DNA from 3 places in the Priestia sp. MDV22-iso46 genome. Region 3 is predicted to be linked to each of the others. Evidence: riboswitches for the same ligand, from Rfam matches in the RefSeq annotation. Region 3 holds a riboswitch; each other region holds the start of a gene.
The links. A riboswitch is a leader RNA that binds a small molecule or an ion and turns the genes downstream of it on or off. The one in region 3 is predicted to bind thiamine pyrophosphate.

Region 1: linked by a shared signal. The riboswitch ahead of thiM (hydroxyethylthiazole kinase) and the one ahead of AC4NPH_RS26175 (thiamine phosphate synthase) in region 3 are both predicted to bind thiamine pyrophosphate.
Region 2: linked by a shared signal. The riboswitch ahead of thiT (energy-coupled thiamine transporter ThiT) and the one ahead of AC4NPH_RS26175 (thiamine phosphate synthase) in region 3 are both predicted to bind thiamine pyrophosphate.

What each region holds. Positions count from the first base shown of each region.
Region 1 covers NZ_JBZVWT010000001.1:829,255-832,533, reverse strand. Annotated here, with positions in the region: gene AC4NPH_RS04365 (MFS transporter) at 1-964, shown strand, start outside; TPP riboswitch at 1,157-1,265, shown strand; gene thiM (hydroxyethylthiazole kinase) at 1,341-2,147, shown strand; gene thiE (thiamine phosphate synthase) at 2,161-2,805, shown strand; gene AC4NPH_RS04350 (pyridoxamine 5'-phosphate oxidase family protein) at 2,834-3,262, opposite strand.
Region 2 covers NZ_JBZVWT010000001.1:415,102-418,380, forward strand. Annotated here, with positions in the region: gene AC4NPH_RS02195 (amino acid permease) at 1-1,010, opposite strand, end outside; lysine riboswitch at 1,113-1,297, opposite strand; TPP riboswitch at 1,472-1,572, shown strand; gene thiT (energy-coupled thiamine transporter ThiT) at 1,605-2,210, shown strand; gene AC4NPH_RS02205 (ethanolamine ammonia-lyase reactivating factor EutA) at 2,366-3,279, shown strand, end outside.
Region 3 covers NZ_JBZVWT010000009.1:61,656-64,934, reverse strand. Annotated here, with positions in the region: gene AC4NPH_RS26190 (fluoride efflux transporter FluC) at 1-171, shown strand, start outside; gene crcB (fluoride efflux transporter CrcB) at 172-561, shown strand; gene AC4NPH_RS26180 (hypothetical protein) at 609-824, shown strand; TPP riboswitch at 987-1,088, shown strand; gene AC4NPH_RS26175 (thiamine phosphate synthase) at 1,210-1,833, shown strand; gene thiO (glycine oxidase ThiO) at 1,817-2,944, shown strand; gene thiS (sulfur carrier protein ThiS) at 2,941-3,144, shown strand; gene AC4NPH_RS26160 (thiazole synthase) at 3,150-3,279, shown strand, end outside.

The DNA of each region.
Region 1 (3,279 bases), on a different contig from region 3:
CTTATCTGAATGGTTCTTTGGTTCAGTGAGTACACCTCTTTTATTATTTGTATCGAGAATGTTAGGAGGGGTCGGGGCCGCGCTTATTATGCCTGCTGTTATGGCTTATACAGCGGACGTGACGTCTGCTAAAGAACGCGCTAAAGGAATGGGCTATGTGACGGCGGCGATTACAACAGGATTTATTATTGGGCCCGGTATCGGAGGCTTTTTAGCTGAATACGGCATGCGTGTACCATTTTATATGGCCGCAGTAGCAGGAGGCTTGGCTGCAGTGATTACGCTTTTTGTTTTGCCAGAGTCTCGTCCTGTACAAAATCATGCTGTTTCAAACAATGAGAATCCAAAAGAAGATCGGCTGCTACTGCAGCTTATGAATTCCTATAAAGAACCTTATTTTCTAAGTTTAATTATTGTTTTTGTGACATCGTTTGGATTATCCAATTATGAAACGATTTTTTCACTATTTGTTGATCATAAATTTAGCTTTACGCCAAAAGATATTGCGTTTGTTATTACGTTTGGCTCTATTGCGGGGGCTGTAGTGCAGGTTACGATTTTTGGCTGGATTTTAAATAAGTTTGGTGAAAAAAGAGTGATTTCGTTTTGCTTGATGATGACGGGACTTTTTATTTTACTTACGCTATTTGTGCACACGTACTGGCTTATTATTGTTGTGACATTCATCGTCTTTTTAGCAACAGATATTTTACGTCCGGCAATCAGCACGCAAATGTCGATGATGGCGCAAGACGACCAAGGGTATGTAGCCGGACTAAATTCTGCTTATACAAGTCTTGGAAATATTATTGGACCAGTTGTAGCAGGCTTTCTCTTTGATATAAACATTAATTATCCGTACGTATCAGCTGCACTTGTACTGCTGCTTTGTTTTCTTTTATCTTTAAGAGCAGGGAAGGACAGAAAAACAGCTGTGAGAAATCAAGCGGTTCAAGAGAAATAACCATAAGGAAAAAATGATAGAATTCTTAGGGAATAGAAGACCTCTAGTAGCTTACTGGAGGTCTTTTGATTATTCTTTTAGTAAAGGTGTAAGGTTTACAACGCCACTCAGCCTATAGAGAAGCTTTATTTTATCGGCAAAACAGTGAAATGGTTGCAAATAAAAAAGGTTAATAGTAAACTTTAAACGTAACAAGAATAGTATGGGAGCTTGCGCGGGGCAGGCTGAGAGTACAGGGACGCCTGTTGACCATTTGAACCTGTTGGATAATGCCAGCGCAGGGAATGTGAGTACATACCAAAGCACTTTGCGCATGCAAGGTGCTTTTTTGTCTTTTTTTTGCAGTGTTAAAACTAAATGAAAAGAGTGAGAGAATATGGATATTAGTAAAATTTCAGCTCAATTAGAAAAAGTAAGAGATACAAGTCCGCTTGTTCATAATATTACGAATGTTGTGGTAACCAATTTTACTGCAAATGGACTGCTTGCACTAGGAGCTTCACCTGTTATGGCTTATGCGAAGGAAGAAGTGGCTGACATGGCACGAATCGCCGGAGCGCTTGTTTTAAATATGGGTACACTGACGGCTCAAGAAGTAGAAGCGATGAGAATAGCAGGAAAATCAGCAAATGAAAATGGCGTGCCGGTTATTTTCGATCCTGTAGGAGCCGGAGCGACACCGTTTCGTACAGAAGTAGCACGTCAGCTTGTAGAAGAATTAAATATTGCAGTTATTCGTGGTAACGCTGCTGAAGTTGCGAATGTAGTAGGCGAGTCATGGCTCATTAAAGGCGTTGATTCATTAGAAGGGCAAGGAGACGTCATTGAACTTGCTGAGAAAGCAGCGAACAAATTAGATACAGTGATTGTTATCACGGGTAAACAAGATGTAATCACGGATGGAAACACAACGTATACAGTAGACAACGGTCACCCGTTATTTACGAAAGTGACGGGTACTGGCTGTCTGCTGACATCAATTATAGGAGCTTTCGCTGCTGTAGAAAAAGAATATGTCGAGGCAAGCGTTGCTGCTTTAAGTTTTTACGGAGTGGCAGGTGAGATCGCCGCAGCGAAAAAAGGTGAAGAAGGGCCGGGAAGCTTTCAAATTGAGCTGTTAAACCAGCTTCATCTTTTATCTGGGCAGGATATTGAATCATATGCAAGAGTACATCAACGTTAAAAGGAGCTGGAAAATGACAAACGAAGAAATCAAAAAGCTGCTGCAAGTTTATTTTATAATGGGCAGCAATAACTGTAAAAAAGATCCGAAAGAAGTGTTGAAAGAAGCAATTGAAGGCGGCGTTACCGTGTTTCAATTTCGTGAAAAAGGCGAAGGTGCCTTAACAGGAGAAGCGAAATATCAGCTGGCGAAGGAACTTCAGCAAATTTGTCAGCAGCACAGCGTTCCTTTTGTTGTGAATGATGATCTTGACTTAGCGATCCGCTTACAAGCAGATGGCGTTCATATTGGACAAGAAGATGAAAAAGCTCATATTGTTCGAGAGAAAATAGGAAAAGGGATTGTGGGCGTCTCTGTTCATAATGTACAAGAGCTGCAGCAAGCGATAAAAGACGGGGCGGATTATGTAGGAATGGGACCTGTTTTTCCTACTTCTACAAAAAAAGACGCAAAAGCAGTGCAAGGTACAAAATTAATTGAAGAAGTGCGAAACCAGAATATTGACTTTCCAATTGTAGGAATCGGTGGCATCACGCCTGAAAATGCCAAACAAGTAGTAGAAGCAGGTGCAGATGGCGTTTCTATTATTACCGCGATTAGCTTAGCAGCGTCTCCAAAAGAAAAAGCAGCTCAATTGAAAGAAGCGGTAGGAAAATAAAAAAAGCGCACACTGTGCGCTTTTTTTATTATAGCTGAACAGTTTGAGGAGTTTCTTCGCCTTCATTCATGAAGCGAATTTCGTTCGGCGTAATTTCAAGAATAACATACTCAGGGTCATTTGGACCGTCAAACCATTCTTTCATGTGATCGTTCCATATACGCCCTTTTAATTGATCACCAGTACGAAGAACAGCTGTACCAGATAATTCTAAGTATTGATCGCCATATCCTTCACCGCTGTAGCCCAATAGTACGTGCACGTTCGGATTGGCTTCGATTTCTTCTGCCTTATGTGTATTGATATTTGTTGGTGTGTAAAGAGCGATACCCTCTTCATCGCTAAAGAATGTCATATAGCGAGAATGGGGTTTGTTGTTTACAACTGTGGCTAATGTTCCTACACGATTTCCTTCTAATACTTCGTTTACTTTTTTAGCAATTTTTTGTTCATTCATTTTATCCATCTCCTTTA
Region 2 (3,279 bases), on a different contig from region 3:
TTAACCGGAACGCCTCGTTTATTTACTTTTGCTAAGAACCTCGGTGCTTTTCCATCTTTCGCTAAGTTCCACAGCATACGCGTAGAAGCATACATACCTGAGTTACCAGCAGATAAAACGGCTGTTAAAATAACGGCATTGATAGCTGATGCTGCAAACGCCAGACCTGCTCGTTCGAATATTAGAGTAAACGGACTGACCCGCACATCATCACTTGCTAATGAATCCGCTGTGTATGGAATAAGCATCCCAATAACAAAAATAGCTAAAATATAAAATAACAAGATGCGCCAGAAGACTTGTTTAACTGCGCGAGGAACCGTTTTTTCCGGATCTTCACTTTCTCCAGCTGCGACTCCAAGCAACTCTGTTCCTTGGAATGAAAAACCAGCAGCCATAAAAATACCTAAGACAGTAAAGAATCCACCGTGAATGGGTCCATCACCAAGCGTGAAGTTTTTAAAACCTGGTGCTTCATTGTTAAAGATACCAAAAATCATCATAATACCAATAACTAAAAAGATGATAACCGTTACTACTTTAATTAATGAAAACCAAAATTCAGATTCGCCAAATCCTTTTACAGAAAGGTAGTTAAGCCCAAACATAATTAATAAAAACAGGGCACTCCATAAAATAGAAGAAGAGTTTGGGAACCAAAATTTCATAATAAGGGCTCCAGCAGATAATTCAGCTGCAATTGTAATAGCCCAGTTATACCAATAGTTCCAGCCGAGAGCGAAACCAAAGGATGGATCTACAAACCGAGACGCATACGTACTAAACGAACCAGCTTCAGGCATATAAGCTGCGAGCTCCGCCAGGCTGGTCATCAAAAAGTAAACCATGACACCAATAATAGCGTAAGCTAAAAGCGCTCCCCCAGGTCCTGCTGTGTGAATTGCTCCACCACTTGCTAGGAATAAGCCGGTTCCGATGGCTCCTCCTAATGAAATCATCGTTAAGTGGCGAGATTTCAACCCACGTTTTAATTCTTGCTGCTCTTGCATAGATAAATACTCCTTTCGAATGTACGGAAAGAGACGGGATAACATAAAAAAAGCCCGCAGTATATGTGCGCGCTTTTAAATCTGAAAACCGCGTCAACCTTCCGTGAAGATAGCTCTTCACATCACTTGCATGATGTGACAGTTCTGTTCCTGTTCGGAGACAGCCCCAGCTTAAATCAACAGAGAAGTGATCTAAACTTCGGCAATTTTTCCTTTCAAGCAACATCCTCAATGTTCTCTGCATTTCCGTTGCTTTACTATTAAAAACTGCGACCTCTACCTCATCGATTAGGATGAGGGTTTTTTATATTCATTTGACATAAAAGAAGTATATCAAATACTAAAACGATTGTCATTATAAAAAATAGATTCAGAAAATAGAAACATCTTTGAAATCTCTCGAATCTATTTTGTTACATATGGTATAATAAATGTTGTCATAATACTACATAAATATCCGAACGTACCACAGGGGGAGCCGCCGTGCTGAGAGTGAACAAATTGTTCAGACCCTTCGAACCTGTTAGTTAACGCTAGCGTAGGAATGTGGGAATAGTAGCATATATTTGCTTACTCCTGTGTAAACCGTTTGATATGAATGATTCAAAAACAGGAGTGAGAAACGTGAATAAAGCATTACCCTTACAGGCTAAAATTGAAATAGCTATTTTTGCAGCATTAGCACTTCTACTTGATCTTTTGCCTTCCATTAAGATTGCAACGGCTGTGAGTATTTCGTTCTCCATGGTGCCCATTTTTATTATGTGCTTTCGCTGGGGAGTAAAAGGCGGGGCTCTATCTGGTCTATTATGGGGGCTGTTGCAGTTGGCAACAGGAACGGCTTATATTTTAACAGCGCTGCAAACGTTTATTGAATATATTGTGGCTTTTGCTTTTATAGGTTTTGGAGGTGTTTTTTCGCAATCTATTAAAACAAATTTAGCTAACAATAACAGATCAAAAGCTTTTGTTTTGATTGTTTTATCCCTTGTTATCGGCAGCTTCGCACGGTATTTCTGGCACTTTATTGCGGGTATTATTTTCTGGGGATCATACGCGCCAAAGGGCATGTCCGCTCTGTGGTATTCTTTTTCAATGAACGGGATTTCAATGGTAGGGTCACTAATTGCCTGCTTAGTCATTCTTTCACTATTAATTCCATCCGCATCAAGAATGATTGTAACTAAATCACACTCATAATAAAAAAGACTAAATCTACCAAGATTTAGTCTTTTTGTCATTTGTCACCTTTGTTTACACAAAAGTGTGTCAGGTTTGATAACATAGTTAGTGAAATATTCAAAAAACTGTTTTATGATAATCACCATATTCAAACGAGATAAGGGATTGATAGCATGCTACAGAAATGGATCACGAGCATAGGTTTAGATATTGGAACAAGCACAACAAAACTGATTGTAAGCAAGCTGCTAATAGCAAATCAACAAAATCAGTTTACGCTGCCAGGCTGTCAAATTATTGATCGTCGCGTAACGTATGCAAGTTCTATCTATACCACCCCTATGCTAAACGATGTTGAAATCGATGTTCAAAGATTAACGGTACTACTAGAACAAGAGTATAAGAATGCAGGAATCTCCTTAGATCAAGTGGAGGCGGGCGCTGTAATCATTACAGGAGAAACGGCTAGAAAGCAAAATGCAGAAAGTATCGTTCACTATCTAGCCGAACATGCTGGGGGTTTTGTTGTTGCAACAGCCGGCGCTGACTTGGAAGGAATATTAGCAGCAAAAGGATCAGGAGCAATCGAACGTTCTGCTGAAACAAATGCAGTAATTGCCAATATTGATGTAGGAGGAGGCACTGCTAACATCGCTTTATGTCAAAATGGAAAAGTGATAGAAACGTTTACACTGCATGTAGGCGGGAGATTAATTCGACTAAATGAAGACGGTCTTGTTACCTACGTTTCGTCTCATTTAACTGAATTTTTGAAAAATAATTCTTTAACACTGCGAGAAGGTGAAAAAGCAACATTTGAAAAGCTCTCGTCTATCTGTCAATTACTAGCTGAAGAAACCGTGAATTATGTAAAAGCGCTGAATCAAAATTCCTCGCTGCTCGTTTCTCCTCATACAAGATCTTCTATACCTCCTGAAACGATCATGGTTTCAGGAGGAGTAGGAGCAATGATGGAGAAGCAAAAGCCAAAAACAGTGAAGGAAGTGGCCATACACGGGGACGTTGGTCCGCTTCTAGCATATCATTTTCAATCCATCCAAGTATCTCAAGCCGCTGAGACAACGCG
Region 3 (3,279 bases):
ACGTATTCAACGTTTGCAGGAGACGTCATTTCTCTCACTCAGCACCATTTATTTTGGGGAGCCATTTATGTAATTGTCTCTTTAGTAGGTGGAATCCTTCTTGCTTTAGCAGGCTATCTATGCGGTGAAGCGGCAGGGGGAAATTTAGTGAAAGTACATGAGGTGAAGTAAATGAGCATAGTGAGCTTGGCACTTGGCGGGGCAGCTGGAGGGATATGCCGTTATCTTTTGGGTTTAAAAGTTACAAAAATAGTTTCAAACCCTCCTTTTCCAGTATCAATGCTGTTTGTAAACTTGCTCGGTGCGTTTGGCCTTGGTCTTTTTTACGGTAGTTATTATGGAAAGGTTCCGAGTCATGCTTATGATGATTCAATATTTTTAATGATTGGCATTGGGTTTTTTGGTGCCTTTACCACTTTTTCAACGTTCAGTGTGGAAACCGTACAGTTAATTCGAGAAAAATCTTATCGAAAAATGTTGGCGTATGTGGGGATTTCAGCATTTGGAACAGTTGGTTTATTTACAGTCGGTTTACTGGCAGGAACGTTTTTATTTAAGTAAAGAGAACGTTTCTAGTAGGGAAAAACAAAAAGACGGAGAAGTAGAGAATGGATAGAAAAGCAGAAGTTTGGAAATACATTTTGTTGATTGTAGCTGTTGCAGGTCAGATCATCGGTTTTTTATTTTTATTTATAAATGTTGTCGCGGCATTTATTTTTTACGGTTTTTATATTCTAACTTTTATTATGTTACTCCTGCTGTTTATATGGGATCGGAAAAAGGAAAAAGACAAAGAAGAATTTGACGACTATACCGATTACTAACCATATAAAAAGCAGAATGATGCGGTGCGCCGGGCCTCTTACTTACTAAAGAAGCTTAAAAGATACATCTATAAAAGGAAGAGAGCCGTAAGAGCATAAAGAGATATTGTATTTACATCTAGTTGTGTTATAATTTTAAGTGCGAAAACAAAATCAATAAATAGCAATCACTAGGGGAGCTTTTTGAAGCTGAGACGAATGTATTTCGGACCCTTTGAACCTGATCTGGTTTGGACCAGCGTAGGGAAGTGGTGATCATGTTTACATAACGATGCATGCTAACCACTCTACGTTGTAGAGTGGTTTTTTGTATGTAATAAAACCCTCTACACAAGATGAGGTGATTGAAATTTCTCTTTATTCTGAATAGAAAGGTTTCGATCATGTGGATATTCCTAAATTTCATGTCATTACAACAGATAAGCAGCCAATCGAAGAGCTTCAAAAAATTTTAACGGCTATCGCGCCTTTTGCGGGCGCCGTTCATATTAGAGAAAAAGAGAAAACGGCAAAGCAGATTCAATGTTTACTAGAAAGCCTGCCATTTTGTCGCTCTAAAATTATTTTGAATGACCGAGTTGATGTAGCGCATGCTTTAAAAGCAAAAGGCGTACAGCTTGCCTATCATAGTTTAGACGTTTCGGTTGTTATAGACGCATTTCCTTCTCTTATTGTCGGAAAATCAGTTCACTCTGTGGAAGAGGCTTTAGAAGCTGAAAAAGATGGTGCTCACTACATTCTATACGGACATATTTATTCAACACATTCAAAAAAAGGATTAAAAAGTCGAGGGATAGCAGCACTAAAAGAAGTAGTAGACGCTGTGCAGATACCGGTTATTGCCATTGGAGGAATTACACCTGTAAATGCCAAAGAGGTGCTTCAAACAGGAGCACACGGTATAGCTGTGATGTCTGGTGTCATGCTTGCGCAAGATCCCCTCAAAGCGATTAAACAATATTCTCATATATGGACATCTGGAGGTGGAGAAAATGAAGCAGCATTATGATGTACTGTTAATCGGAGGAGGTATAATCAGCTCTTCTATCGCTTATCATTTGTCAAAACAAGGAGCGTCAGTAGCTATTCTTGAACGCAATCAAATTGGTTGTGAAGCTTCAAGTGCAGCCGCTGGTATTTTAGGTGCTCAAGCTGAAATTGATGAAGAAGGTCCTCTTTTAGACCTTGCTATTAAGAGCAGAAGCATGTTTCCTGAACTGGTGAAGGAACTAAAAGAAAAAACGGCCATCGATGTAGAGCTCATTCAAAAAGGCTTATTAAAAGTCGCTGTAACAGAAGAAGATGCACACGTATTAAAGAAAAAAGCCGCTCAGCACCACCGGTGGGATGAACATGTAAGATGGATCGATGTAAAAGAAGCGCGTTTGTTAGAACCCGGGCTCTCTCCAGACATATACGGAGCCATTACAATACCGGGAGACGGCCAGCTAGCTCCGGCTAAGTTAACGCAAGCTCTTGCTCATGGAGCCTTGTATCACGGAGCAGATGTATTCGAATACTGTGACGTTCATTCTCTTATTATGGAAAATGAAACAGTAAAAGGTGTACAGACGTCCAAAGGCTCTTTTTATGGAGAAAAAGTAGTTATTGCAGCAGGCTCATGGGCTAAACGCTTTATTTCTTCTGAACATGTAGGTCAGGTGTTTCCCGTAAAAGGGGAATGTCTTGCTCTTCAAAGTCATAAGCCGCTGCTTTCTAAAACGATTTTTTTAGATGAAGGTTTTTACTTAGTGCCTAAGACTGGTGGAAGAATCGTAATCGGGGCAACTAAGCTACAGCATGATTTTACCAAGACGGTTTCTGCACAAGGTATTCAATTTTTGCTGAATAAAGCTTCTGCGCTTCTGCCGGCTATTAAAGAAGCCACATTTGAAAAAGCATGGGCTGGTCTTCGTCCGCAAACAAATGATGGCTGGCCTTATTTAGGAGAGCATCCTGAAATAGCGAATCTACACATGGCGTTTGGCCACTACCGAAACGGTATTTTATTAAGTGCTGCAACTGGAAAAATTATGGCTGATGCTTTGTTAGGGAAAAAGCCGAATCATTCATTTTTTACATCATTTCAGCTAACAAGAGTAATGGAGGGAGTTCATTGAATCTAATCATTAATGGTAAGACCGTTACTTTTGGAGATGAAATTGAAACGGTCGAGCACTTGTTGCAGGCTCAGAACCTGCATGAACGAGTGGTAATTGTTGAGCTAAACAAGAACATTTTGCAAAAAGAAGAACATAGCGATGCATGCTTAGAAGATGGCGATATATTAGAAGTTGTTTCATTTGTCGGAGGAGGATGAAGAGTATGTTAAAAATTGGACAATATACATTTAATTCACGTTTACTATTAGGAACAGGGAAATTTCCGGACTTTACGACTCAGCGTCAAGCGGTAGAAGAGTCAGAAACAGAAATTTTAACATTTGCTGTGAGAC